Regions from separate parts of the Massilia sp. CFBP9026 genome, predicted to be linked through region 2. Evidence: predicted binding sites of a transcription regulator. Region 2 holds the regulator's gene; each other region holds the start of a gene.
The links. Region 2 encodes HrcA, which represses chaperone genes, less so after heat shock. Its sites were predicted from a motif close to TTAGCACTCNNNNNNNNNGAGTGCTAA; they were not measured.

Region 1 (9,718 bases), on a different contig from region 2:
TTTATCGTGGAAGACTGGCGCGCCGGCGTTGCCGCGGCGCGCCAGGCGACCGGCTGAATTACATCATGCCGTCCATGCCGCCCATGCCGCCCATACCACCCATGCCGCCCATGCCACCGGCTGGCTTGTCTTCAGCCAGTTCCGAGACCATGCAGTCGGTGGTCAGCATCAGGCCGGCGATCGACGCTGCATTCTGCAGTGCCGAGCGGGTGACCTTGGCTGGATCCAGCACGCCCATTTCGACCATGTCGCCGTAGGTGCCGTTGGCAGCGTTGTAGCCGTAGTTGCCCGAACCGGCCAACACTGCTGCGACCACGACCGATGGCTCTTCGCCGGCGTTCTGGACGATCATGCGCAGTGGCTCTTCCATGGCGCGCAGGACGATCTTGATGCCTGCGTCCTGGTCCGGGTTGTCGCCCTTGATGTCGATCGAAGCGCGAGCGCGCAGCAGGGCCACGCCGCCGCCGGCGACGATGCCTTCTTCCACGGCAGCGCGGGTAGCGTGCAGTGCATCTTCGACGCGTGCTTTCTTCTCTTTCATCTCGACTTCGGTGGCTGCACCGACGCGGATCACGGCAACGCCGCCGGCCAGCTTGGCCACGCGCTCTTGCAGTTTTTCGCGGTCGTAGTCCGAGGTCGCTTCTTCGATCTGGGCGCGGATCTGCTTGACGCGGCCTTCGATCGATTCAGCCTGGCCGGCGCCGTCGATGATGATGGTGTTTTCCTTGCCGACTTCGATGCGCGAAGCCTGGCCCAGTTCGGCCAGGGTGACCTTTTCCAGGGTCAGGCCGACTTCTTCGGCGATGACCTGGCCACCGGTCAGGATGGCGATGTCTTCCAGCATGGCCTTGCGGCGGTCGCCGAAGCCAGGCGCCTTGACGGCGACGGTCTTCAGGATGCCACGGATGTTGTTGACGACCAGGGTCGCCAGCGCTTCGCCTTCGATGTCTTCGGCGATGATGACCAGTGGACGGCCAGCCTTGGCGACTTGCTCCAGCACCGGCAGCAGATCACGGATGTTCGAGATCTTCTTGTCGCACAGCAGGATGAACGGCTGCTCGTGGACGGCGACTTGCTTGTCCGGGTTGTTGATGAAGTACGGCGACAGGTAGCCGCGGTCGAACTGCATGCCTTCCACGATGTCCAGCTCGTCGTTCAGCGACTTGCCGTCTTCCACGGTGATGACGCCTTCCTTGCCCACTTTTTCCATCGCTTCAGCGATGCGCTCGCCGATCGAGGTTTCCGAGTTGGCCGAAATGGCGCCGACTTGTGCGATCTCTTTGGTGGTGGTGGTTGGCTTGGCGATCTTCTTCAGTTCTTCGACGGTCGCAGCGACGGCCTTGTCGATGCCGCGCTTCAGGTCCATCGGGTTCATGCCGGCGGCAACGAACTTCATGCCTTCGCGCACGATGGCTTGTGCCAGCACGGTCGCGGTGGTGGTGCCGTCACCGGCGTTGTCGCTGGTCTTGGAAGCGACTTCCTTGACCATCTGCGCGCCCATGTTCTGGAGCTTGTCTTTCAGTTCGATTTCTTTCGCGACCGAGACACCATCCTTGGTGACGGTCGGGGCGCCGAACGAGCGCTCGAGCACGACGTTGCGGCCTTTCGGACCCAGGGTGACCTTGACTGCGTTGGCCAGGATATTGACGCCTTCGACCATCTTGGCGCGCGCTGCGTCGCCGAACACTACTTCTTTAGCTGCCATTTGTTATTTCTCCGAATGTTTCGTGAATGGGGTCAGGGAATTACTGCTGGACGACGGCCATGATGTCTTCTTCGCGCATCACGAGCAGTTCTTCGCCGTTGACCTTGACGGCCTGGCCGGAGTACTTACCGAACAGCACGCGGTCGCCGACCTTGACTTCCAGCGGACGGACCTGGCCGTTGTCTTGCACTTTGCCGTTACCGATGGCGAGGATTTCGCCCTGGTCTGGCTTCTCTGCCGCGGCATCAGGGATGATCAGGCCAGACGCAGTCTTGGTTTCCTGGTCGAGGCGCTTGACGATTACGCGATCGTGCAGAGGACGAAGGTTCATGCAAAACTCCTTAATATTCAGTGGTTTAACTAGCGTTTTTTGACATCGCCCCGGCCCTGTATTCAGGTGCCGCGGCAATCTGCAAAGAGTTGTTAGCACTCTCAGCTAACGAGTGCTAATTATAGGGACGATAACTTGCCTTTTCAAGCGTCCGGCGGTAGATATAGTTTTATGCGCTTGAGCCAGCGCAAACCAGTCCAGGCCCGGTGCAATGTGTTTTTTGCATCTATTGCCGACAAGTGCGGAACAGGCAAGAGGCGGGCAGCGTACACCGCCTGGCGCTTTCCTGCCGCACGCCAGGCTGCCGCGGCACGGCCTTCCACGCTTGTCTTGCCGCACCGCAGCGCGATTCGGTTGACGGAAAATCCATCTCGATCCTATAGTGTCGGATGATTTCCGAATTCCAAGACCTCTCAGACAAAATCGACCGGCTCGCCCAATTGACCCAGTCGTTGCGCGCCGAGAACTATTTGCTGCGCCAGGCCAATACCCTGCTCAGCGCCGAGAACCTGGCGTTCAAGGAGCGCCTGATCGAGGCCCAGCGCCGGGTCGAGGCCGTGCTCGACGAGTTGCCCAAGCCGCCGGGCGAACCGGAACCGGAACCCGAAGGCGAGGGCGGTCAACCCGAGCCCGGGCCGGATGAGCCGCTGCCGCTCCATCTCGCGCACGCCGCCCGTCAGGAGCAACGATGATCCATCTCGACGTCACCATCATGGGCCAGCCCTACCGCCTGGCCTGCCGCGACGGCGAAGAGCGCACCCTGCGCGAGGCGGTCGCTTACCTCGACGGCAAGATGTGCCAGCTGCGCGACTCGGGCAAGGTGAGGGGCACCGACCGCATCGCCGTCATGGCCGCGCTGAGCGTCGCCGCGGAATTCCTGTCGGTGAAGTCGCCACAGGGACCGTTGTCGGACATGTCGATCCTCGAGGTCAAGCAAAAGCTGGAAGCGATGCACACGGTGCTCGACAAGGCGCTGACGCCCCAGGAAAATCTTTTCTGAAAAGCCGAATCCGTTTGACATGCCGCTTCAAAAGAGTAAACTGCGCTCTACCCTGCGGTGTTCGAGATTTGCCATATATTCCTTGAACCATTCTTACGCATAGGTCGTGGAACAAGTTCGATGGGAGTGAGCGTCACTCGTTTGACGAACCCGAAATTGATCTGACCGTGACCGCCTTGAACCGTTTTGGTTCAGGATGCCGGCAAAAACGGCACTGGCGGGGGCTAGGATACACAAGCGGTTGCGCACTTTGTACGCAGCCGCTTTTTTTTGTGCGCGCGTCGATCGTGACGGCGCCTTGCAGGGAGAACGGCGCGATGCGCTATTGGTTGATGAAATCCGAACCGGACGAAGTCAGTTTCGACGACGTCCTGTCCGCACCCGCCCAGACCGTGGCCTGGTTCGGCGTGCGCAACTACCAGGCGCGCAACTTCATGCGCGACGCGATGGCCGTCGGCGACGGCGTCCTGTTCTATCACTCCAGCTGCGCCGTGCCCGGCGTGGCCGGGCTGGCCGAGATCGCGAGCGGTCCCTATCCCGACGCCACCCAGTTCGACCCGGCCAGCCATTACCACGACCCGAAAGCCACGCAGGAAGCGCCGCGCTGGATCTCGGTCGACGTGCGCGCGCGCGAGGCGGGGCGCTACCTGCCGCTGGCCGAGATGCGCACCGTCCCCGCGCTGGAAGGCATGGTGCTGCTGCAGAAGGGCAGCCGGCTGTCGATTTCGCCGGTCACCAGATCCGAATGGGATGCGGTCGTCGAACTCGTGCGCGCCAGGGAGGCTTGAATGGACCCCTGGCTGATCCTTGCCCTGCTGGCGATGGGCACCTTCGGCGGCTTCGCGGCCGGCCTGCTCGGCATCGGCGGCGGCATGGTGCTGGTCCCCTTCATCACCATGATCTTCACCGCGCGTGGCTTCGCCGACGAACTCGTGGTCCACATGGCGATCGCCACCGCGCTCGGCGTCATCCTGTTTACCTCGATGTCCTCGGTGCGCGCCCACCACAAGCACGGCGCCGTGCTGTGGCCCGTGGTGCGCCTGCTGGCGCCAGGCATCCTGATCGGCTCCTGGATCGGACCCTGGATCGGCAAGCAGATGAATACCTCGGTGCTGGCCTTCTTCTTCGGCTGCTTCGTCGCCTTCTCGGCCACCCAGATGCTGATCGGGAAGAAGCCGAAGGCGGCGCGCGAATTGCCGGGCCGGGCCGGCATGTTTGCCACCGGTGGCCTGATCGGGATTTTGTCGGGACTGGTGGGCGCCGGCGGCGGCTTCGTCTCGGTGCCGTTCATGACGCGCTGTAATGTGCGCATCCATAACGCGGTCGCCACCAGCGCGGCGCTGGGCTTTCCGATCGCGCTCTCGGGCACGCTGTCGAATATGTTTTATGGCTGGGGCGAGCCGGGCCTGCCGGCATGGTCGCTGGGCTTCGTCTACCTGCCGGCGCTGGCCATCATCGTGCTGGCCAGCGTGACCATGGCGCCGCTCGGCGCCCGCACCGCGCACAAGATGCCGGTGCGCCAGCTGCAGCGCATCTTCGCCGTGATCCTGTATGCGCTGGCGGCCTATATGTTCTGGAAGGCCTTCAACTAGGCTTTCCTGACCCGCGCGCGATCGAGCGGCAGGTCGCGCATGCGCAGGCCGCAGGCGTCGAACACCGCGTTGGCGATCGCCGCGGCGGCCGGGCCCTGCGCCGCTTCGCCGGTGCCCAGGAAGGGCTGGCCGGGGCGGTCGATCAGGTGCACGTCGACCTTGTCGGGCGCCTGGCCGAAGCGCAGGATCGGATACGAGGCCCAGTCCACGGTGAGCACGCGCGCGGCGTCGAAGCGCACCTGTTCCAATAAAGTCCAGCTGGCCGACTGATTGACGCCGCCCTCGATCTGGTTGCGCACGCCGTCAGGGTTGACGATCTCGCCGCAATCCACGGCGCTCGATACGCGCGTCACCCGCACCAGACCCGTTTCGCGCGCCACTTCCACCTCGACCGCCAGCGCGCAATACGACGCCAGGTTCTTGTAGCGGGCGAAGGCGAAGCCGCGGCCACGCCGCGCGGTTTTCTTGTAATCGGCCCAGCCAAATTTTCCCGCCGCCAGCTTCACCACGTCGATGGCGCGCGGATCGTCTAGGTGGCGTAGCCGGAACGCGACCGGGTCGACTTTCGCCGCGCGCGCCAGTTCGTCCATGAAGCTTTCGATCGCGAACACATTGCAATAGGCGCCCAGGCCGCGCATGGCCGAGGTGCGCAGGACCGCCTCCGGCTGGAAATGATGGGTCACGCGCGCGTTCGGCAGCCGGTAATAGGGGATGGCATTGCGGTCGCCGCTGCCTTCCGGCTGCGGGCTGGGTTTCGGTTTTGGCGGCGTAAACGGCTTGGCCAGATGCGTTGCCGGGAGCAGGTTGCCGGCCTTGCCGGGACGCGTATTGTGCGGCGGCGTGAAAACGTCGTACTGCCAGTCGGCGATGCGGCCGTCAGCGCCCAGCGTGGCCGCCACCTGCGCCACCATCGCAGCGCCGAAGGGCTCCCAGCCGTGTTCGTCCTCGCGCATCCACTGCACCCGCACCGGCCGGCCCGGGAAGGCGCGCGCCAGCAGGGCGGCATCGGCCGCCACGTCGTCGGCGCCGTTGTGGCCATAGCAGCCCGAACCCTCGACGTGGATGCAGCGGATCGCGTCCTCCCGGGTTCCCAGCAGCTCGGCCAGCGCGCTGCGCAGCGGGAATACGCCCTGCGAGTGGGTCCAGACCGTGTAGCGGTTCTCCACCAGCTGCGCCACCGCGCAGGACGGACCGATGGAAGCGTGCAGCTGGAAGGGGCGGGTATAGGTGGCCTTGAAGTGCATGCCCTCCGGCACCCGCGCGCCCCGCTCGAGGATGGTCGTCGGTTCGGCCGGCTGGGCCATTACCAGCGCTTTGATGTCGGGATGGACCGGCAGCGCGGCCGGCGTCTCCCAGCGTGCGGCGCGCGCCAGCAGCGCGGCGGCCTTCACGGCGCGGTATTCGCCGTCCGCGATCACGGCCAGGAAGCGGCCGTCGCGCACGACTTTCAAGACACCGGGCAGGCGCATGACGGCGACCGTATCCAACCCGGTCAAGGTCGCTGCCTGCGAGGGTGGACGCACCACGCGCGCATGTACCATGTTCGGCAGGCGCAGGTCCTGCACGTAAGCGGGTCCGCCCGTGACCTTGGCCGGGATGTCGACGCGTGGTAGCGACTGGCCGATCGCCGTCTTCGGGCCGGGAGCGGGCGGCGCCGGTCGCGGCGTGGCGCGCAGGTGCAGCTCCTGGCCGGTGACCAGCTGGCCGAAGCTCGCGCGACGGCCGTCGGGGGCGACGAAGGCGCCATCCTTCAAGGCCAGGCCGGCCTCGGGCGCGCCAAGGCGCGCCGCCGCCAGTTCGCCCAGGCGCATCCGCACCTGGCCCGCCGCATGGCGCAGCGCGGCGCCGCTGTCCTTCATCGAGTTGCTGCCGGCGGTCATGCCTTCGTCCGGCGTGCGCGCGGTGTCGGCGGTGACGAGCGTCAGGCGTCCTGGCGCGATGCGCAGCTCGTCGGCCACGACCTGCAGCAGCGCGGTCTTGATGCCTTGCCCCAGCTCGGCCTTGCCGGTGAAGACCGTGATGCGTTCATCGGCGTCGATGCGGATCCAGGCGTCGAGCCAGGGCGTTTGTTCGAGGCTTTTCGGTAATGCGTCCTGCGCGGACCACGCTGGCATGGCGAACGACAGCGTCAGCGCGCCGCCGGCGGCCAGGAAGCGGCGGCGGCCCTGGTCTGCGCTCATCGCTTTTCTCCCTTTGCCAGCACGTCGGCGGCACGCCTCACCGCGCGCAGGATGCGCATATGGGTGCCGCAGCGGCACAGGTTGGGCGACATGTGGGCGCGGATCTGCGCGTCGGTAGGTGCCGGCGTCTTTTCGAGCAGCGCGCTGGCCTGCATGATCATGCCTGCGATGCAGTAGCCGCATTGCGCCGCCTGCTCGTCGATGAAGGCCTGCTGCAGCACGCCGGGCTTGTCGCTGCTGCCCAGGTCTTCGACGGTGCGCACGGCGCGCGTGCCGACGCTCGACACGGGGACCAGGCAGGACATCACGGGCTTGCCGTCCATGATCACGGTGCAGGAGCCGCACTGGCCCAGGCCGCAGCCGAACTTGGCGCCGTTCAGCGCCAGGTCGTTGCGCAGCACGTACAGCAGCGGGGTGTCGGGATCGGTATCGACGGCGTGGGGCTTGCCGTTCACCTGCAGGCGGTAAGTCGTCATGGTGCTCTCGCTTTGCTCACTTGCTGGTCCAGTTCCGGCCAGGCCGGCTGGCCGGCGCCGTACTTGCGCAGGTAGGCGGCCAGCGCGCCGGCCTGTTCATCGCTCAGGATCGCCTTGAAGCCGGGCATCCAGCGTCCCGGCTCGCCCTCCGGCGGCAGGATGCCGCTGTCGACGATGTGGATCAGGCTGCGCGGGTCGGGGTCGTACAGGGCGATCGCTTTCTGCAGCGGCAGGGCGCTGCCCGAGCTCGGGGCGCGGCCGACGTCATGGCAGCGCGCGCAGGAATTGGCATACAGCTCGTAGCCGAGGCGCATGCGCGGCAGGTCGGGATCGTCGGCGGCGGGTTGGGGGAGCGCTCCGCCCTGCTGCGCCGGCGTCGCGCGCAGCGGCGCCCGCGACAGGTGGCTGTGGGTCCAGGCGGCCAGCGCGGCGACGTCGCCTTCATCGGCCTGGGCCAGGTGCATCACCACGTCCTGCATCGGCCCGCCGGCGACCGCGTGATCCTCGGCCATGCCGGTGCGCAGGTAGGCCTGCAGCTGTTCGCGTGTCCATGGCAGCGGCGACGGCGAGTGACGGTTCAGGGCCGGCGCGTACCAGTCCTCGGCTTCGCCGCCATCCAGCTGGCGCTTGATATCCGGACCGCCCAGCTTCGTGCGCGGCGTGTGGCAGGCGGCGCAGTGGGCGACGGCATCGGCCAGGTAGGCGCCGCGGTTCCATTCGGCGGATTGTTCTGGGTCGGGCCGCCACGGCGCATCGTCCAGGTACAGCACGTTCCAGAAGCCGACCAGCGGCCGGAAACCGAAGGGGAAGGTCATGTCGTTGGCGGGCGCCGGCGCGGCGATCGGGGAGCGCGTCATGAAGTAGGCGTACAGGTCGTCGATATCGGCCTGGGTCATGCGCACGTAATGGTTGTAGGGGAAGGCGGGATACAGCCGGTGGCCGTCGCGCGAGACGCCCTCGCGCATGGCACGAGTAAAAGCTTCAGCGCTCCAGGCGCCGATGCCGGTGTCGCGGTCCGGCGTGATATTGGTGCTGTGGACGGTGCCGAACGGCGTTTCCATCGGCTTGCCGCCGGCGAAGGGGCGGGACAGGTCGGCTGTGTGGCATGACGCGCACATGCCGAGGTGGGCGAGATTGGCGCCGCGCTCGATGCGGGCCTGGTCGAAGGAAGGTGGCGTGGCTCGCGGCGCCAGCGCGGGTCGCCACATGATGGCGAAGGCGATGCCTGTCAATACGATGATGGCGGCGAGGAGCAGCCACCATCGGGTATGCCGCCTGCGCCTTGTTTGATCCATGAGGGCTCCGATCCGTGGAGCCTCATTGTCGGGCGTGAAGGACGAGCGCTCTGTGCGCTCGCCCACTCAGAGGCGGATCAGGCGGTTACAGGCCGGCCCGGCGCCTGGCGATAGGCCCAGGCCAGCATGACGAGGGCGGCGACGATCATCGGCAGCGACAGCACCTGGCCCGAAGTGATCGGCAGGCCGAACACGGTGGTTTCCCAGTCCGGCACGCGGAACCATTCGGTGAAGAAGCGCGCGCAGCCATACAGCAGGGTAAACATGGCGCCGACCGCCAGGCGCGGACGCGCCTTGCGCGCGAACATCCACAGGATCACGAACACCAGCACGCCGTCGACCAGCGCCTGGTACAGCGGCGATGGATGGCGCGGGCCAGCCACGCCGGGCCACAGCATGGCCCACGGCAGGCTCGGGTCGGCCAGGCGGCCCGGCAGTTCGGCGTTGATGAAGTTGCCCATGCGGCCGGCGGCATAGCCGAGCGGCACCAGCGGCGCGATGAAGTCGTACACGTCGAGCAGGTTGCGCTTGCGTTTGCGGGCCCACAGCGCCATCGCGATCAGCACGCCCAGGAAACCGCCGTGGAAGGACATGCCGCCCTTCCAGATCATGAAGATCTCGAGCGGATGTTCGAGGAAGTACAGTGGCTGGTAGAACAGCACTTCGCCAAGGCGGCCGCCCACGATCACGCCCAGCATCCCGTAGAACAGCATGTCGTCCAGGTCGTCGCGGGTCCAGCCCTGCGCGGCCACGTGCGGCATGCGGATGCGCACCCGGCCCAGGATGATGAACAGGGCGAAGGCCACCACGTACATCAGGCCGTACCAGTGGATTTGCACCGGGCCGAGCGCAATGGCGATCGGGTCCGGCTGCGGATGAATCAGCATAGTCAGTCTCTCTTCAATTCTTCAAACATTCCAGGAAGCCCCTCAGCACGGGCGAATCGTTGTCGCGCCGCCAGGCCAGGCCGGTTTCGGCCAGCGGCGCCGGGTCGTGCAGGGCACGGTATTCTACGCCGGGACGCATCAGGTTCGACACGGATTGTGGCACAAGTGCCAAGCCCATGCCGCCGGAAACCAGGCTGACGATGGTCTGCATCTGGATCGCTTCCTGGCCAATGGTGGGCAGCACCCCGGCCG
Region 2 (9,718 bases):
CCTCGGTCGACCACGGCACCGCCCTCGACCTGGCGGCCCAGGGCCTGGGCCTGGCCGATTGCGGCAGCATGGAAGAGGCGATCCGCGCCGCCATGCACATGGTGGCCGCGCGCCGCGCAGCCGCCACCACGAATAATTAAGAAAGCAAGCATGAAACACGTCGCACGCAAGCGCTTCGGCCAGAACTTCCTGACCGACAAGCAGGTCCTTACCGATATTATCGACGCCATCGGGCCGCAACGCGGCCAGGCTATGGTCGAGATCGGCCCGGGCCTGGCGGCGATGACGGCGCTGCTGCTCAAGTCGCTCGACCACATGCACGTCGTCGAGCTCGACCGTGACCTGGTTGCGCGCCTGGAAAAAGCCTATCCGCGCGAGCGCCTCACCGTGCATTCGGGCGACGCGCTCAAGTTCGACTTTGGGTCGATTCCGGTCCCGGAAGGGAAGAAGCTGCGCGTGGTCGGCAACCTGCCGTACAATATTTCCAGTCCGCTGCTATTCCACCTGGCCGAATTCACCGAGCTGGTCGAAGACCAGCATTTCATGTTGCAGAAGGAAGTGGTCGAGCGCATGGTGGCCGAGCCGGGCACCAAGGCCTACAGCCGCCTGTCGGTGATGTTGCAATGGCGCTACGACATGGCCATGCTGTTCATCGTCCCGCCGACCGCCTTCGATCCGCCGCCGCAAGTCGAGTCCGCCATCGTGCGCATGGTGCCTACCCGGCGCCGGCTGGCATGCGACGGCAAGCGCCTGGAAGCGGTGGTGGCCAAGGCCTTCTCGCAGCGGCGCAAGGTGATCCGCAACTGCGTGGCCGGCATGTTCACCGAGGCCCAGTTGGTCGAGGCCGGCATCGACCCGGGCGTGCGTCCGGAAGCGGTCAGCCTCGAACAGTACGTGGCGCTGGCCAATTTACCTCTGACTTGACCGTAGGGTGTACGGCTTCGCCGTACACGCGTTCAACACCATCTGCCCCTAGCGCCGCCCGCCGGCGCTTTTTTGCGTCCAAACCCGTCCTGCTGCGCCGCAACATACGGGTTATCACGTATTTTAGGTCGCCCGGTCGCCGATTTGCGCAGTCTGTCGCATGCCGCTGGAGGGCTGAGGGCCAATTTCTTATAGTGCTTACATGGACAGCCGATCCGGCGCCTCAACCGACCAACAGGAGCACATCATGAACGTCCTCAAGCACATGGAAGCCATCTTCATCGCCGCCGCCATCCTCGCCGGCTTCAGCAGCTACGCCGTCGCCGCCAATGCGCGATCAAGCGAGGCTTACCAGTCGCAGGTGTCGGTCGGCATGGAAAAGATCGCGGTGGTGAAGGTGAGCGCCGCCCGCTGATTGCCCTGGCGCCGCCTCGATGAATCCTGCGGGCAAAAAAAAGCCCGCTCTAGAAGAGCGGGCTGAAATCCAATTCTTTTCTGAGGAGAGTTGGAGGAGACAGGAGTTATTATGCTGCGCGACAGCATATAAATCCAATTTTCCTTTCAAATACTCGACATAAGAATTGTGTATATCTGATCAGCTCGGTGCGGCCACGCAAGTGACGTTGATGTTGCTGACGTTCGCCGCGCCCATGGTGCCGGTGGCGTTCGCGATGGTGCACACCTGACCGGTTGGCTGGGTCAGAATGGTCACGCCGTAGGTCGTACCGAAGAGCACTGGTCCGGCAAAAGTGAACGTGATCGGCGTCGTAACCCCCGCGGCCGGCTTGCCGACCGTGATGGTGCCGCCAGTACTGCCGTTGGCCAGCACCAGGCCGTCCGCGGTCAGGCCGCTGATCGTACCGCCGATCGAATAGGGATCGACCGCGCATGCGAAGGTGATGGCGATTTCCGCCAGGCGCCCGGCGGTATCGTTGAAGTTCGGGATGGTCTGGAAAGGCGTGTCACATTTCTGATTGCTCGGGAAGCTCTTGAACTGGACATTGTAGACATCGCCATACTCGAGCTTGTTCGGGAATTCGAAACTGACAGGGTCGCCAGTCCTGGCCGGCGGTGCAACGGCGATTTCCATGCCATTGGTGGTCAGGACGGCGCCCGGGTAGACGATGCCGGTGATCGTGCCTTTGACAACGAACTCGGCTTTGTCGCTACCGCCACAGCCGGCCAGGCCCGCGGCCAGCGCCAGCGCGAGCGCCGGACGGATCAGGGAAGACTTCATGCGTAACGCTCCAGGGAAAATTAAGGGGTGCAGGTGACGCTTACGTTGCTGATGTCGGCCTGGCGGGCGGTGCCGCTGCCATTGCTGACGGTGCAGGTCTGGTCGGCAGGCTGGCGCAGGATCGACACGCCATAAGGCGAGTCTTCAGCCACGTTGGCCATCTTGAACGACGTGGCGCCCGCCTGGAGCGTCACATTGTCCGAGCCATTGACCAAGACCAATTCGCCCTTCAGGTTGCCAATGGTGCCGGACAGCCCGCGGAAATTGGGTGTACAAGTCACGTAAACGTTATAGACGTGGTATCCCGCACGGCCGCCGGCGTTTTCGATCTTGCAATCGCTGACGTTCGACGGCCTGGACTTGATTTCGACGTTATAACGGTCGTCGGTCGAGATCAGGTTGTCGAAAGCCCAACGACCCGCGCCGGTACCATCGGCCGGCGGCGTGATTGCCTTTTCCTGACCGCCATTGGTCAATACCAGGCCGGCCTTGGTCACGCCGGCGAAACTGCCGCCCAGCTCCAATTGGCCATCGCTGCCGCCGCAGGCAGACAGTGCGACCGCGCAGGCCAGCGCCGCGCCGGCACGCAGGTAGGAACTCTTCATAACATCTCCAAAAAATCTAGCGGGAAAGCGCAGCTTGCGCGGTGAGAATGGAAAAATCGCTCAACATTTTAGTCCATTTGGCAAGCAGCTGGTCCATTTCGGGCGCATTTGGTTTTGTATCTTGGTGTAACCATAATTCAACAAAGGCAATATTCCAGGGCGCGAACGGCGTGCGCATTGCATTCGGACTGGCGCATCGCTATGCTTGGGGCGCACCTTTTTACCCCTAGTCTGGAAGCCGATGACCCGCCAACCCTGGCCGAAAGCCGTCCTGTTCGACCTCGACGATACCCTGTGGCCGATCGCGCCCGTGATCCTGGAAGCCGAAAAACTGTTGTATGCCTGGCTCGGCGAGCACGCGCCGCGGGTGGCCGAACGCTTCACGATCGACAGCCTGCGCGCGGCGCGCCTCGAACTGCTGGCCGCGCGCCCCGAGTTCGGGATCGATCTGGGCGCGCTGCGCCATGCCGGCCTGGTCGCGGCCTTCGAACAGGTGGGCGAGGATCCGGGCAAGGCCGAGCTGGCGATGACGGTGTTCTTTGCCGCCCGCAATGCCGTGACGCCCTACGAAGATGTCGTGCCCGGGCTCGAGCGCCTGAAACGCCATGCGCTGGTCGGCTCGGTCACCAATGGCGTGGCCGACCTGCAGACCATCGGCCTGGCCCACCACTTCCAGGCCTCGGTAGCGGCGCGCGAGTTCGGCCGCGCCAAGCCCGACCCCGGCATCTTCCTGGCCGGCTGCGCCGCCCTTGGCGTCGAACCCGGCGAGACCCTGTACGTGGGCGATGACCTATTGCTGGACGTGCAGGGCGCCCAGCGCGCCGGCCTGCGCGCGGCCTGGATGAACCGCACCGGCAAGGTCAACGAACTCGCCCACGAAGTCCGGCCCGACGTCGAAGTGGCCAGCCTCGACGCGCTGCTCGATTGGCTCGAATCGCTGTAAAGACGCAGACAAGAGCGTTGGACATGCGTCACAGCAAGCCTTGCGCTGGCCGTGCCACGTCCCAACCTGCCTATAATGCACACACTAAATACGAGCATCGAACGTTTCCTGGAATCATGCAACTCGACCAACGCGCCCACACCCTGCTCAAAGCCCTCGTCGAACGGTATATCGCCGACGGCCAACCGGTAGGCTCGCGTGCGCTGTCCAAGCTGCCCGGCCTGGAGTTGTCGCCGGCCACCATCCGCAACGTCATGGCCGACCTCGAGGAGATGGGCTTCGTCGCCAGCCCGCATACCTCGGCCGGTCGCATCCCGACCCCGCGCGGCTACCGCGTGTTCGTCGACACCCTGCTGACGGTGGGGCCGATCGACGACAAGACGGTCGATGCCGAGCGCATGCGTTTGCCGCAGCCCCTGTCCAACCTGCAACCGCAGAAACTGATCGCCAACGCGGCGCAGATGCTGTCCTCGCTGTCGCAATTCGCCGGCGTGGTGCAGAGCCCGCGCCGCGAGTCGGTCTTCCAGCAGATCGAATTCCTGCGCCTGGGCGAAAAGCGCATCCTGCTCGTGATCGTCGATCCGCGCGGCGACGTCCAGAACCGGCTGCTGCTGCTCGATCAGGATTATTCTCCGTCGCAACTGACCCAGTCGGCCAACTACCTGAACCAGAACTTCGCCGGCCTGTCCTTCGACGCGGTGCGCAAGCGCCTGAGCGGCGAGCTGCAGCAATTGCGCGACGATATGGGCCGCCTGATGCAGGCGGCGGTCGAGGCCGGCAGCGAAGCGATGGCCGAGGGCGACGACATGGTCATCGCCGGCGAGCGCAACCTGCTGTCGGTGTCCGACCTGTCGTCCAATATGAGCTCGTTGCGCCAGATGTTCGAGATGTTCGAGCAAAAGACTGGCTTGATGCAATTGCTCGACGTCTCGAGCAAGGCCGGCGGCGTGCAGATCTTCATCGGCGGCGAATCGAAGCTGGTGCCGATGGACGAGATGAGCGTGGTGACGGCGCCGTATGCGGTCGACGGCCGCATCGTCGGCACCCTGGGCGTGATCGGCCCGACCCGCATGGCCTACGAAAGGGTGATCCCGATCGTCGACATCACGGCCAAGCTGCTGTCGAACGCCCTCAGTCACTCCTGAATCGCGAAAACTTAAGCCAGTGCAAGGCTGGCAACCCTCTCGCCACAATTTGACATAGTTTTGGAAATGCAAATGAGTATGATTCTCAATTGCATTGAGCCGGAGCATTCCGGCTTGTCCACAGAACAGTCAAATAACAGGAACACGAGGGATGAAACTGATACGCATGACGCCGCTGGCCGCGGCAATCGGACTGGCGCTCGTCGGGTTGCCGGCGGTGGCCCAACAGTCCCCCGGCGATGCGCCGATGCAGCAGGTGCACATCGTTGGCACCGCCGAACAGGAACTGAAGCAGGCGATCGGCGTCTCGGTCATCACCTCGGAAGACATCGAAGCGCGTCCGCCAGCGAACGACCTGGCCGAGCTGATCCGCACCATGCCGGGCGTGAACCTCACCGGCAACAGTGCCAGCGGCCAATACGGCAACAACCGCCAGATCGACCTGCGCGGCATGGGCCCGGAAAACACCTTGATCCTGGTCGACGGCAAGCCGGTCAGCTCGCGCAATTCGGTGCGCATGGGCCGCAGCGGCGAGCGCAACACGCGCGGCGACACCAACTGGGTGCCGGCCGAGGCGGTCGAGCGCATCGAGGTGCTGCGCGGCCCGGCGGCGGCGCGCTACGGTTCCGGCGCCGCCGGCGGCGTGATCAACATCATCACCAAGGCGCCGGGCGACTATCTGACCGGTTCGGTCACCGCCTATGCGCTGGCGCCCGAGCACAGCGAGGAGGGCGGCAGCAAGCGGCTCGGCTTCAACCTGTCCGGCCCGCTGGCCGGCAAGCTCTCGTTCCGCGTGTTCGGCAACGTCAACAAGACCGACGCCGACGCGCTGGCGCTGAACGCCACGCCGGACAACACCGCCAACGGCGCGATCCCGCCGGCCGGCCGCGAAGGCGTGCGCAACCGCGACATCGGCGGCCTGCTGCGCTGGGACTTCCTGCCCGACCAGGTGCTCGAGTTCGAGTCCAACTTCAGCCGCCAGGGCAATATCTACGCCGGCGACCGGGCCGTGAATGCGGCCGGCTTCCCGATCCTGGGAGAGCTGGCCAATGCGGCCGCCGAGACCAACGTCATGCTGCGCCGCAGCGCCGCGCTGACCCACCGCGGCAAGTGGGGCGCCACCACCTCGCGCCTGTGGCTGACCTATGAAGGCACCGACAATACCCGCATGAACGAAGGCCTGGCGGGCGGGCCGGAGGGCAGCATCAGCGATCCGACCAAACGCTCGACGTCGGAGCTGGAAACCTATGGGGCCAACGGCGAGATCCATACGCCGCTCAACTTCGGTGGGGTGGCGCAGATGCTCACCGCCGGCTTCGAGGCGCGCAAGGAAAAGCTCGACGATCCGTATTCGATGACGCAGGCGGCCACCGCGATTCCCGGCATGCCGGCCGGCAGCCGCGATGGCCGTTCGAGCGCCGAAACCTATGCCGTCTACGTCGAAGACAATATCGGCGTGAATACCGCATTCACCCTGACCCCGGGCCTGCGCTTCGACAAGCACAGCCAGTTCGGCACCAACTGGAGCCCGAGCCTGAACGCCTCGTATGCCTTGAGTCCCACCTTGACCTTGCGCGGCGGCGTGGCGCGTGCCTTCAAGGCGCCGAACCTGTACCAGTCGAATCCGAACTACCTGTATTACACGCGCGGCAACGGCTGCCCGGTCAACAACCCGAACCTGGGCGGCGGCTGCTATGTGCGCGGCAACGAACAGCTGGCGCCGGAGACCTCGGTCAACAAGGAAATCGGCATCGCCTGGAAGGACCGCGGCCATGAGGCCAGCCTGGCCTACTTCCACAACGACTACAAGAACAAGATCACCGGCGGCATGGATCATCTGCTCGGCAACACCTCGGCCAATGGCCGCCTGTTCCAGTGGGAGAACTCGCCGAAGGCGGTGGTGCAGGGCGTCGAGGGCAACCTGACGATCCCGTTCGGTCCGCGCCTGAAGCTGACCAACAACCTGACCTATATGATCGAGAACGAGAACAAGACCAATGGCGAGCCGCTGTCGGTCATTCCCGAATACACGCTGAACTCGACCCTGGACTGGAAGGTCAATGCCAGGCTGACGACGCTGCTGACGGTGTCATATTACGGCAAGCAGGAGCCGCGGCGCCTGACCGGCACCGGCGGCCAGGCCAGCGGCGAGGCGCTCAACACGCTGGCGCCGTATGCCGTGGTGGGCGCCAACGTCGGCTATGCCTTCACGCCGAAGCTGTACCTGCGCACCGGCATCAACAACCTGTTCGACGAACGCCTGTTCCGGCGCAGCACCAATGGCAGCACGGGCGCCGAGTCGTACAACGAACCGGGGCGCGCGCTGTTCGTGAACCTGACCGCCTCGTTCTGACGACGCTTAGATAGAGAAAGGGCGCATGGGATGGTTCCCATGCGCCCTTTACTTGTTTTTACACCGGCCGTGCCGGCTGCAAGATTACTCCGGCTTGCCGATGCCCCGGCATTGCGGGCAGCTGCCATAGATCGCCAGCGCATGCTCGACGATCGTAAAGCCGTGCTGTTCGGCGATCATCTGCTGGCGCTTCTCGATCTCGTCGTCATAGAACTCTTCGACGCGGCCGCAGGTGACGCACACCAGGTGGTCGTGGTGGGAACCGGCGTTGAGCTCATAGATGGCCTTGCCGGTCTCGAAATGGTTACGGTTGAGCAGGCCAGCCTGCTCGAACTGGGTCAATACGCGGTAGACGGTCGCGAGGCCCACGTCCATATTGTCAGCAAGAAGGATCTTGTAAACATCTTCCGCCGTCAGATGCCGTACGGAGCTGTTCTGGAAGATTTCCAGGATTTTCAGTCGTGGCAGCGTGGCCTTGAGGCCGCTCGCCTTCAGGTCAGTCGGGTTGTTACTCATGTTTGTCACTCGAATATTGGCGGAGTGCTTTATGATATAGCGTTTTGGACGCTCCCGCTCGAACGTATTGAGGTTAACTATGCCTGTCAAACAAGCCGTATTCCATCGATTCTCCGCCAAAGCGGCTCTGGCGGCGGGTCTCGCCTGCACCTTGACGCTGTCCGGCTGCGCATCCTGGCGCAACCAGACGCGTCCGGCGCCGCCGGTGGCAACGGATGCGGCCGCCAGTGCGTCCGACGCGGAAAAGTCGGCCGCCATCGCCAATGCCGGCGCCCAGACCGTCCAGGCCTCGCGCCTGCAGCGCTTCCTGTGGATCTTCTCGCCCTACCGCCCAGACATCCAGCAAGGCAACTTCGTCTCGCAAGAGATGCTCAACCAGCTCAAGGCTGGCCAGACTCGCGACCAGGTGCGCTTCCTGCTCGGTTCGCCGCTGCTGATGGATGCCTTCCATGCCGACCGCTGGGATTACCCGTTCTACCTGGCACGCGGCAATGGCGAGCTGACCACCAGCCGCGTGACCGTGTTCTTCAAGGACGATGTGGTCGAGCGTTTCGAGGGCGGCAACCTGCCGAGCGAGCGCGAGTACATCGACCGCATCGCCGGACCGTCGAAGGGCAGCAAGGATCATCCTGACCGACGCCCGGTAGAGCCGGCCAAGGTCAATGCGCCTGCAACGCAGCAATAAGGAGGCGAGCATGACGATGTTGAATATCGCCGTCGCCGGCGCCAGCGGCCGCATGGGCCGCATGCTGATCGAAGCCATCCAGTACGCACCCGATGCGCGCCTGGCCGGTGCGCTCGACTTGCCGGGTTCTCCTTTCATCGGCCAGGACGCGGGCGCCTTCGCCGGCTTCCTGACCGGCGTGATGATCGAGGATAGCCTCAAGCACGGCTTGCACAATGCCGACGTGCTGATCGACTTCACGCGCCCCGAAGGCACCCTGCAGCACCTGGAATACTGCGCCGCCAACGGCAAGCAGATGGTGATCGGCACCACCGGCTTCGACGAGGCCGGCAAGGCCGCGATCCGCGCCGCCGGTGAAAAAATCGGCGTCGTGTTCGCCCCGAACATGAGCGTGGGCGTGAACGTCACGCTCAAGCTGCTCGAAATGGCCGCCAAGAGTTTTTCGGAAGGCTATGACATCGAGATCGTCGAGGCGCACCACCGCCACAAGGTCGATGCGCCGTCCGGCACCGCGCTGAGGATGGGCGAAGTGATCGCCGACGCCATCGGCCGCGACCTGAAGGAATGCGCCGTCTATGGCCGCGAAGGCGTCACCGGCGAGCGCGATCCGTCGACCATTGGCTTCGCCACCGTGCGCGGCGGCGATGTGGTGGGCGACCATACCGTGATGTTCCTCGGCACCGGCGAGCGCATCGAGATCAGCCACAAGTCGAGCAGCCGCGTGACCTATGCCCACGGCTCGCTGCGCGCGGCGCGCTTCCTGGCGGACAAGGCCAACGGCCTGTTCGACATGCAGGACGTGCTGGGACTGAAGGGTTGATCATGGCGGTGGCAGAACTGAACGGCGCCGTCATTGTCGATGAGGCATCGTTCCACCAGCAGAGCCGCGAGGCCTTCGGTTTCCCGGCCTCGTACGCGGACAGCATCGACGCCTGGGTCGACTGCATGAGCTATCTGCGGGACGACGAGAACATGACCAAGTTCCGCCTGAAAGCGGATGAAGTGCTGGAAATCGTCATCCTCGAGGCCGACAAAATGAAGGCGGCGGCGCCGGAGCTGCTCGAAGAGCTGAGCTATTGCGTCGGCGGCATCAACGAGCGCTATGAGGATTACGGCGAAAAGCCGGCGCTGGAGCTGATCCTGCGCTGAATCCCGGAGATACGTTGTCATCCGTAGGGTGGACGGCTCTGCCGTCCACGCGGTGATCGTTATCCCCTCCGATTTCGCGCCGAATGATCTTGCTGCTAACCATCACCGCGTGGACGGCGCAGCCGTCCACCCTACGCCGCAGTGCAAAATTGAACGGGTTA
Region 3 (9,718 bases), on a different contig from region 2:
GAAGCCGCTGGAGCTGGGCCGCCACGAACCGCTGGTGATGATGATCTCGGGCGTCAACGGCGCCGGCAAGACCACCACCATCGGCAAGCTGGCCAAGCATATGCAAGGCTTCGACCAGTCGGTGCTGCTGGCCGCCGGCGACACCTTCCGCGCCGCGGCGCGCGAGCAATTGATGGTCTGGGGCCAGCGCAACAACGTCACCGTGATCTCGCAGGCCTCGGGCGACCCGGCCGCCGTCGCGTTTGACGCGGTGCAGTCGGGCAAGGCGCGCGGCACCGACGTCGTGATGGTCGACACCGCCGGCCGCCTGCCGACCCAGCTGCACCTGATGGAAGAACTCAAGAAGATCAAGCGCGTGATCGGCAAGGGCATGGACGGCGCGCCGCACGAGACCCTGCTCGTCATCGACGGCAATACCGGCCAGAACGCGCTGGCGCAAGTGAAGGCCTTCGACGACGCCCTGCAGCTGACCGGCCTCGTCGTGACCAAGCTGGACGGTACCGCCAAGGGCGGCGTGCTGGCGGCGATCGCCCGCACCCGTCCGATCCCCGTGTATTTCATCGGCGTGGGCGAGAAGCTGGAAGACCTGCAGCCATTCAACGCCGAAGAATTCGTCGAAGCGCTGCTCGGCTGACGGAACGGGGACCCATGATCGCATTCCAGTCGGTATCCAAACAGTACACCCACGGCGATGCGCGCGGCGCGTATGCGCTGCACGACGTCTCGCTCGACATCGCCAAGGGCGAGCTGGTCTACCTGGCCGGCCCGTCGGGCGCCGGCAAGTCGACCCTCATGAAGATGGTGGCGGCGGTCGAGCGTCCCAGCAGCGGCAAGGTGATCGTCAACGGCCAGGACATCGGCCGCATCAAGCCGGCCGGGATTCCCTTCCTGCGCCGGAATATCGGCATCATCTTCCAGCAGCAGCGCCTGCTCAATGACCGCAACATCCTGGCCAACACCATGCTGCCACTGCTGGTGACGGGCGCACGCACCGCGGACGCAGCGCAGCGCGCCCGCGCCGCGCTCGACCGGGTCGGCCTGCTCGACCGCGCCAGGGCGATGCCGCTCGAACTGTCGGGCGGCGAACAGCAGCGGGTGGCGGTCGCGCGCGCGATCGTCAACCGGCCGCAGATCATCCTGGCCGACGAACCAACCGCCAATCTCGACCGCGTGGCGGCCGACAAGGTGCTGGACGCGCTGCGCGCCTTCCACGCCGCCGGCGTCACCTGCGTCATTTCGACCCACGACGAGCAAGTGCTGGACAGCGCCGCGCGGGTGATCCGCCTCGAACAAGGCCAACTGGTCGGAGGTGCGGCATGAGCCCGTGGCTGCGCCAGCACCGCTTCGCCCTCGGGGCCGCACTGTCGACGGTGCGCAAGTCGCCCGGCAGCTTCCTGTTCAACGTGCTGGTGGTCGCGCTCGCGCTGACCCTGCCGTTCGCGGGCATCACCCTGCTCGACAATGTACGTCCCCTGTCCGAGCAACTGTCGGTCGATCCCGAGATCAGCCTGTTCATGCGCGACGACGCCAGCCGCGCCGATGCCGAGGCGCTGGCGCCGCGCATCCGCCAGCTCGTCGCACAACAGGGCAAGGGCGAGGCGGAGATCGCCTTCGTGCCACGCGAGCAGGCGCTCGCTTCGCTCAAGGAGCGCAGCGGCCTGGGCGACGTGCTGGAAACCCTGGGCGACAATCCCCTGCCCGACAGCTATGTGATGAAGCTGGGCGGCTTCGCCAGCGCCGGCGCCGCCGGCCAGGTGGACCTGATCACCGAACGCCTGGCCGAACTGCCGGGCGTGGAGACGGTGCAGGTCGATTCGGCCTGGGTCAAGCGCCTGGCCGCGATGCTAGCCATCCTGCGCCTGGCGCTGCTGCTGCTGGCGGCCACCTTGGGCATCGTCGTGATCGCGGTCGTGTTCAACACGATCCGCCTGCAGGTGCTGACCCAGAAAGAAGAAATCTCGGTCTCGCAACTGCTGGGCGCGACCAACGATTTCATCCACCGTCCGTTCTTCTATACCGGCGCCCTGCTCGGCCTGTGCGCTGGCGCGGTGGCGTTGGGCGTGGTGACCCTGGCGCTGCGCCCGCTGAACGGCGCGATCGGGGAATTCGCCCGCCTGTACGGCTCGAATTTCCAGCTGACGGCGCTGGGTGAACTGGAGATTGCCGGCCTGCTGGCGGTCAGCGCCGGGCTGGGACTGGTCGGCGCCCTGCTGTCGGTGCGGCGTCACCTGGCGCGCCAGCGTTGAACGGCGGTCCTACAGAGTTGCAGTGAAAAAATAGTCGAGACGGTATTGAAAACGCAATAAGCATCACCATCTCTGCTGACAGGGCGAGGCGGCCCTCCTGTGTGGCTGCCTGCCCCTCTACTGGACAAGACCACGTCGCTTGACACCGCAATGAATCCTACGGCCTAGCTGCCATCCCCTACGCTTCCACGCGCAAAAGTCCTACAGGCTGCGCCGTGGCTACGTGCGCCATTCAACAGAATACGGGCCTCACCGGCCGTAAGCTGTGTCTAACGTTATTCCAGTCATTCCTGGCTCACTTTTGAGCCGAATCAACTGAACATGCAAGAGCTGCTCTACAGTGGAACCGTCGGCAATTTAATTCCCGAGAGCAATACTTTGAACAATCTTAAGCGCCGGGACCACTTCTAGCACTCTCCCCGGGGGAGTGCTAATATATGGTCCAAGGCAATCGAAATTCAAGTCACGCGTCCAGGTAACAAGCCGTAACATTAGTGCCACAAGGCAATAAGTTATGGCACATTAAGGATGCAGCAAGATTACTACGAGGGAAATGAATATGTCCGCACAATCCGCATTGGTTCCGACCGGCAGTCGTGCTCTGGGACTGGGTTTCACCGGCAATCTGGGCAATATCGACGCCTATATCTCGGCCGTCAACCGCCTGCCGATGCTCACGCACGAAGAAGAGGTTTCGCTGGCGAAGCGGCTGCGCGACGACCATGATCTCGACGCGGCGCAAAAACTGGTGCTGTCGCACCTGCGCCTGGTGGTATCGATCGCGCGCGGCTATCTGGGCTATGGCCTGCCGCACGCCGACCTGATCCAGGAAGGCAATATCGGCCTGATGAAGGCAGTCAAGCGCTTCGACCCGAACCAGGGCGTGCGCCTGGTGTCGTACGCCATGCACTGGATCAAGGCCGAGATGCATGAATACATCCTCAAGAACTGGCGTCTCGTAAAGGTCGCCACGACCAAGGCCCAGCGCAAGCTGTTCTTCAACCTGCGCAGCAACAAGACCGGCCTGGATGCGATGTCGCCGACTCAGGTCGACGACCTGGCCAAGCTGCTGGGCGTCAAGCGCGAAGAAGTGATCGAGATGGAAACCCGTCTGTCGGGCCGCGACATCGCGCTGGAGTCGCCGACCGACGACGAAGACGACAAGTTCTCGCCGATCGCCTACCTGTCGTCGGACCAGCAGGAACCGACCAAGGTGCTCGAGGCCGAGCAGGTCACCCGCCTGCAGTCCGAGGGCCTGGAAACGGCGCTGGGCAAGCTCGACCCGCGTTCGCGCCGCATCATCGAGGCGCGCTGGCTGGCCAACGACGACGGCTCGGGCGCCACGCTGCATACGCTGGCCGAAGAGTTCAGCGTGTCGGCCGAGCGCATCCGCCAGATCGAATCGGCCGCGCTCAAGAAGATGAAAGGCGCGCTGGCGGCTTACGTCTAAGCCACCCAGCTCCAGCCACCGTCGTCCCCGCGCAGGCGGGGACCCAAGGTTGCAAGCGTTCAGTCTACGCATGCAGTACTTGGGTCCCCGCCTCCACGGGGACGACGTTTTTGGGCCAACTGTTTGTTGCCTGCGCCTCAATGCACCGGCATGAAGAACGGCTTGTTCTTGTCCTTGAGCAGGAAGACGAGGAACTTGGCCGGCTTGGTCTTGCTCGCATTGCGCCCCACCGTGTGCAGGTCGCGCGGATTCTCATAGAAGGTCTCGCCTGGCCCCAGCGTGTGCTCCTTCCCGCCCTTCACGCCCATCACGATCGTCCCTTCCAGCACATAGATGAAGCCATGCGCATCGTGGCGGTGGACGGGGTCGCCGCCGCCCGGTGGATAGACGACGGTGATCATCAGGACCTCCTTGCCGGGATGGTCGTCCAGCGCCTTGCTGAACAGCTCGTTGACGACGGGGTCCAGCGCCGCGGCCCAGACGGGCGCCGCCAGCGGCAGGGTCATCAACAGGCCGGCGGCGCCGGCGAATTTTCTCAGGCGTGACATGGTCTCTCCTTCAGTACATGGGTGAATATGGAGCCAGTGTAGGGCGCATGCTGCGGGCGCAACAGGCGTGCGCCGGTCCCCATGCTGCTGCCTCAAACGCAACAATCCGCGCCACGCGCCGTTCGCAAAGCCTTGGCGGGATTCGGCTGTTATTTGTCATTTACGAAAAAGATCACCCACAACTACCATGACGGAAGTCACATGAGCAACTAAGTAGCGCCTGAGAGAAAGCCATGAAGAGCGAACGCTTCGCGATCGGTGAATTCATCCAGCCGTCATCCCCAACGATGCCGGCCGCGCCTGAAATGGATGGGCTGGCCTCGAGCTTTTCCACCACCTATGCCGGCGTGCTCGCCTTCATCGCCGTGGTCCACGAAGGCTCGTTCGCCCGCGCCGCCGAGCGCCTCGGCATCGGCCGCTCCGCCGTCAGCCGCAGCGTGCAGAAACTGGAAACGCAGCTCGATACCCGCCTGTTCCTGCGCACCACGCGCAGCACCTCGCTCACCAGCGAAGGCGAACTGTTCTACGCCAATTGCAAACCGGGGGTCGAGCGGATCGTGCAATCGGTGGAAGAGATGCGCGAGCTGCGCTGCGGCGTGCCGCGCGGCCAGCTGCGCCTGCACGCGGCGAGCGACTTCGGCCGCAAGATCGTGGCGCCGCTGCTGCGCGGCTTCCACGCCGGCTATCCGGACATCCGGCTCGACCTGATCCTCGACGACAGCCCGCTCGACTTCATCGCCGACCGCATCGACGTGTCGTTCCGCAACGGCCGCCTGGACGACAGCCAGCTGGTCGCGCGCCAGCTGATCCCGATGCAGATGCTGGTGTGCGCGTCGCCCGCCTATGCAAGCGCGCATGGCCTGCCGCAGACGATCGACGACGTGGCGCGGCACCGCTGCGTCAACCTGCGCCTGCCCTCGGGCCAGGTATGCGAATGGGAATTCAAGGAAAACGGCCGGCGCCGCACGCTGCTGCCCATGGCGAACCACAGCTTCAACGACGCCGAGCTGGTGCTGCAGGCAGTGCTGGACGGCGCCGGCCTGGCGCAGATGGCCGGCTACCAGGTGTGCGAGCACCTGCGCGCGGGCCGCCTGGTCGCCTGCCTGCCCCAGCACGCGCCGGACGACCGCGGCCACTACATCTGCTACCTGAGCCGGCACCACTTGCCGCTGCGCACCCGGGTCTTCATCGACTACATCACCCCGCGCATCCGCGCGCTCGACCTGCACTGCCTGACCGGCTTGGGCGCCTGATGCCCGGCGCGATTGTTGCGCGACGGGATACACCACAGTGACCGGCGCGGCGCTAGCAGCCGGCGCCGCGCCTTCCTACACTGGCCAAAACCAATACAGGAGACCGCGTTGAAAAAACGGCTGGCGCCCCCGCCCATCACCCTGCTCGACAAATACGTCGGCGACGATTTCCATCCGCTGTACTCGACCACGGTGCGGGTTAGCGGCGGCGAGGCGGCGCACGGACGCGCTTCCGGCATCGCCCGTTCCGACGACGGCAACCTCGAACTGGCCCTGCGCCTGCCGTCCGCGCTGGGCGGTCCCGGCGGCGGCACCAATCCCGAGCAGCTGTTCGCCGCCGGTTTTGCCGCCTGTTTCCATGGCGCGCTCAACCTGCTGGCGACGCGCGCCGGCATCGCCCTCGAGGACGCCACCGTCGACGCCGCGGTCACCTTCGGCCGCGACCCGGTCGACGGCCTGTACACCCTGATGGCCGAGATCCGCATCGACCTGCCGCGGGTGCCGCGCGCGACCGCCGAGGAACTCATCCGCAATACCGAGCGCATCTGCCCCTATGCCAAGATGGCGCGCCAGGGCATCGTGTGCGTGGTGGCGCTGGTGCGCTGAAGGCAGGCCGATGATTGGTGCCTGGCATGCACCAGCGTGCCGCCCCGGATGGGCCTACCGCCGCGTCAGGCACGCTCCTACACTCGATACCGAGGCGAATCGTCGCACACGGCGCCCAGCCGCTCTGGGATCTGAAAGGACATCATGAACATCATCGTCATCGGCGGCACCGGCCTGATCGGCAGCAAACTGGTCGCCATCCTCAAGCAGCGCGGCCACGAGGCCGTGGCCGCCTCCCCGAACACCGGCGTCGACACCATGAGCGGCAAGGGCCTGGACGAAGCGCTTGCCGGCGCCGACATCGTGGTGGACGTGGCCAACTCGCCCTCGTTCGCCGACGACGCGGTGATGGACTTCTTCACCACCTCGGGCCGCAACCTGCTGGGCGCGGCGAAGAAGGCCGGCATCAAGCACCACGTCGCGCTGTCGGTGGTCGGCACCGACCGCCTGGCCGAGAGCGGCTACTTCCGCGGCAAGATCGCGCAAGAGGCGCTGATCCGCGAGTCCGGCCTGCCCTACACCATCGTGCACTCGACCCAGTTCTTCGAGTTCCTGGGCGGGATCGCGGCGTCCGGCACGGAGGGCGATGCAATCCGCCTGTCGCCCGCCAACATCCAGGCCATTTCGTCGGACGACGTGGCGCTGGCCATGGCCGACTACACCCTCGGCGCGCCGCGCAATGGCGTGGTCGAGATCGCCGGCCCCGAGCGCGTGCGCCTGGCCGACCTGGTCCAGCACTACCTGCAAGCCAAGGGAGATCAGCGCAAGGTCGTGGCCGACGACCAGGCGCGCTACTTCGGCGCCCTGCTGCAGGAAGACACGCTGGTGCCGGGTCCCGGTGCGCGCCTGGGCACGGTGAAGGTCGACGACTGGCTCAAGGCGCAGGCGGCACGCTAGGGACTGGCGCCAGCCGCTGGCGGTAGGCGCTCGGAGAGGTGTGCAGATGGCGCTGGAAGGTCTTGCGCATGCGCCCCTCGTCGCTGAATCCGCACAGCTGGGCGATCCCGTCGAGGTGACGTCCGGAATCCTCGAGCAGCCGGCACGCCGTCTCCAGGCGGAAGCGTTCGACCGCCCGGGCCGGCGTCTGGCCGGTCTTGTCCTTGTACACGCGGCTGAAGTTGCGTGGACTCATGCGCATCTGCGCGGCCAGCACCTCGACGCTCAGGTCGGTCCGTTCGAGATTGGCCAGGATCCACATATGCAGCTCGTCGAACAGCGGACCGTCGCCGGCCTGGGCCTGCAGCATCCGGCTGAGCTGGGGCTGCTTGCTGGGGCGCTTGACGAACACCACCAGCTCGCGCGCGACGGCCAGCGCCACCTCGCGGCCGCAATCGGCTTCGACCATCGCCAGCGCCAGGTCGATGCCGGCGGTGACGCCGCCCGAGGTCCAGGTGTCGCCATGCTGGACGAAGATCGCTTCGCGATCCACCTCGACCAGCGGATAGGTGTCGCGCAGCAGGTCATAAGTCAGCCAGTGGGTGGCGGCGCGTTTGCCGTCGAGCAGGCCAGCGGCGGCGAGCACGAAGGCGCCGGTGCACACCGAGGACATGCGGCGCATCTCGCCCGCATGGCGCTGCAGCCAGGCGACCAGCGCCTGCTGTTCGCGCACCGCGGTGACGATGTCCGCCGAGCCGGGCACGACCACGGTATCGACCTCGGTGGGCGCGAAACCGTCCAGCCGCTCGGTCTGCATCGCGACGCCTTCCAGGGTCTGCACCAGGCCGCCGTCGAGGCTGACCGTGTGCCGCACATAGCCCGGCAGGCCGCGCTCTTGCATCACTTTCGACGCGCACCAGAACACGGTCTGCGGCCCGGCGATGTCGAGCATGCACATGCCGGGGAAGCCGACGAACAGGACAAGGCGCGCCTGGCGCGGCGCCGCTGGCGTGAGAGGCAAGTTCATTTGTGCTGGATGGGCGTTACCCGCCGTGGATACGACGAGGTCAGCTATAGTATGGCCGCCCGATCCGGCAGGTCAAGTCGTTACGCCGGCAGCGCCCGGTAGCGGAAGTCGCCCAGCGTGACCGCGCCCTTGCCCGCGCTGTAGATGCCCACTTTCAGGCTCAGGAAGCCGCCGAACACATTGTGGTGGATGCCGGAGACCTCCATCCGCGTGCCGTGCAGGGTCCAGGTCTTGCCGCCGTCGTGGGAATAGCGCCAGGTGACGACGTGATCGTCGTTCGTCATCCGAACCCGCACCGAAGAGGTCTTGCGCTTGCCCCGGGCCCAGCCCTGCTCTTCGGCGTACTGGAAGGTCTTGACCTCGTCGCGCGTGAAACCGATGCCGACGAAGGCTTTTTGGCTGTAGAACAGCAGCAGGCCGGCCTCGGCCTCTCCCTCCAGGGTGAGATCCACCTCTACCTCATAGGCGCGGTCGCCGGCGGAACAAGTCAGCGGGCGGCTGTCGGCCGGCGACTTTCCGCGCCCCGCGATGCGCAGGCCATCCTGCGTGAAGCGTACGCGCGTCATCTCGTCCGGCGCCGGATCGTGGAAACTCCATTGGACACCGAAACGATCGCGCCTGAAATCGTCGGACAGGGCGAAACCGGCTGCACCCTTCCTGCCGCCCTTGGGCATGGGCAGGGGCCTGGACAGGTCGCCGCCCAGCGCGCGGAACCAGCCATCGTCGGTCCACTCCATCGGTTCGAGCAGGGTTTGCCGCCCCAGCGTGCGGTAGCCGTTTTCGTAGCCGTGATAAATCATCCACCAGTCGCCGGCCGGCCCTTCGATCAGCGTCGCATGACCGCGCGACCACCACGGCTCGGCGGTGCTCAGCGAACGCACCAGCGGATTGTGCGGGCAGTGTTCCCATGGCCCGTGGACCGAGGTCGAACGCGCCGCGATCACCATATGGCCGGTGACCGGACCGGCGGTGCCGCCGACCGCCGTCACCAGATAGAACCATTTGCCGCGCCGCAGCAGCTTGGGGCCTTCGGGCGCGAAGTTCTCGACCACCCAGTCGGCCGGATAACGCCACGGTTCATAGGCTTTTTCCAGCTTGCCGTCAGTGGCCAGGCCGTCGTCGGTCAGCCGGATCTTGCGGATGCCGTTGACGAACAGGTAGCGCTTGCCGTCCTCTCCCACCACGTGGCCCGGATCGATGCAGTCCGCGATCTTGAGGTCGACCGGGTCGCTCCACGGCCCCTCGATGCGGTCGGCCCAGATTGCGTAGATCGACCACGGCTTGCCGTCCGGCGCGGCCGGGATATAGATGAAATAGCGGCCGTCGTGCTTGCACAGGTCGACGGCCCATATCGTCCCCAGGGGTTGCTTCAGCGCCGGCGCGACCGGGCGCCAGTTGACCAGGTCGGTCGAGTGCCAGATCACCAGGCCCGGGTAGGAATAGAACGAGGAATACGTCAGGTAGTAATCCTTGCCGTCCTTGAGGACGGTGGGATCGGGATGGTCGCCGGCGAGGATGGGGTTCAGATAGGTGCCGCCGCCCTGGTCGGCCTGGCGCTGGCCTTCGATGCCGCGGCGCCAGGCCTGGCCGCCAGCCTGGCAGTCGGTCGATGATGCCGCCGCCGCGGGCAGCGCCGGCAGGCTGGCGCCGGCCAGCAGGATCTTGAAGGCGTCGCGACGCGAAGGGTTCGTCATGTCCTGGTCTTTCTCGTG

Region 1: groES (co-chaperone GroES) is a predicted target of HrcA. The motif match lies at 2,129-2,155, and genes of this name have one in related genera.
Region 3: rpoH (RNA polymerase sigma factor RpoH) is a predicted target of HrcA. The motif match lies at 2,654-2,680, and genes of this name have one in related genera.

What each region holds. Positions count from the first base shown of each region.
Region 1 covers NZ_JAXCWH010000003.1:242,657-252,374, forward strand. The annotation lists gene groL (chaperonin GroEL) at 59-1,705, opposite strand; gene groES (co-chaperone GroES) at 1,746-2,036, opposite strand; gene SOM28_RS09425 (hypothetical protein) at 2,477-2,728, shown strand; gene SOM28_RS09430 (cell division protein ZapA) at 2,725-3,036, shown strand; RNA gene ssrS (6S RNA) at 3,083-3,264, shown strand; gene SOM28_RS09440 (EVE domain-containing protein) at 3,354-3,824, shown strand; gene SOM28_RS09445 (sulfite exporter TauE/SafE family protein) at 3,825-4,628, shown strand; gene SOM28_RS09450 (xanthine dehydrogenase family protein molybdopterin-binding subunit) at 4,625-6,808, opposite strand; gene SOM28_RS09455 ((2Fe-2S)-binding protein) at 6,805-7,284, opposite strand; gene SOM28_RS09460 (c-type cytochrome) at 7,281-8,579, opposite strand; gene lgt (prolipoprotein diacylglyceryl transferase) at 8,657-9,466, opposite strand; gene SOM28_RS09470 (LysR family transcriptional regulator) at 9,480-9,718, opposite strand, start outside.
Region 2 covers NZ_JAXCWH010000002.1:537,749-547,466, reverse strand. The annotation lists gene pdxA (4-hydroxythreonine-4-phosphate dehydrogenase PdxA) at 1-140, shown strand, start outside; gene rsmA (16S rRNA (adenine(1518)-N(6)/adenine(1519)-N(6))-dimethyltransferase RsmA) at 151-924, shown strand; gene SOM28_RS06695 (hypothetical protein) at 1,172-1,339, shown strand; gene SOM28_RS06690 (hypothetical protein) at 1,520-2,161, opposite strand; gene SOM28_RS06685 (hypothetical protein) at 2,182-2,766, opposite strand; gene SOM28_RS06680 (hypothetical protein) at 2,783-2,944, opposite strand; gene SOM28_RS06675 (HAD family hydrolase) at 3,008-3,709, shown strand; gene hrcA (heat-inducible transcriptional repressor HrcA) at 3,826-4,854, shown strand; gene SOM28_RS06665 (TonB-dependent siderophore receptor) at 5,006-7,207, shown strand; gene fur (ferric iron uptake transcriptional regulator) at 7,292-7,723, opposite strand; gene SOM28_RS06655 (outer membrane protein assembly factor BamE) at 7,803-8,408, shown strand; gene dapB (4-hydroxy-tetrahydrodipicolinate reductase) at 8,419-9,228, shown strand; gene SOM28_RS06645 (barstar family protein) at 9,231-9,557, shown strand.
Region 3 covers NZ_JAXCWH010000004.1:268,574-278,291, forward strand. The annotation lists gene ftsY (signal recognition particle-docking protein FtsY) at 1-634, shown strand, start outside; gene SOM28_RS12300 (cell division ATP-binding protein FtsE) at 649-1,320, shown strand; gene ftsX (permease-like cell division protein FtsX) at 1,317-2,246, shown strand; gene rpoH (RNA polymerase sigma factor RpoH) at 2,806-3,696, shown strand; gene SOM28_RS12315 (cupin domain-containing protein) at 3,834-4,244, opposite strand; gene SOM28_RS12320 (LysR family transcriptional regulator) at 4,532-5,497, shown strand; gene SOM28_RS12325 (Ohr family peroxiredoxin) at 5,606-6,103, shown strand; gene SOM28_RS12330 (SDR family oxidoreductase) at 6,248-7,000, shown strand; gene SOM28_RS12335 (GlxA family transcriptional regulator) at 6,978-8,006, opposite strand; gene SOM28_RS12340 (family 43 glycosylhydrolase) at 8,087-9,700, opposite strand.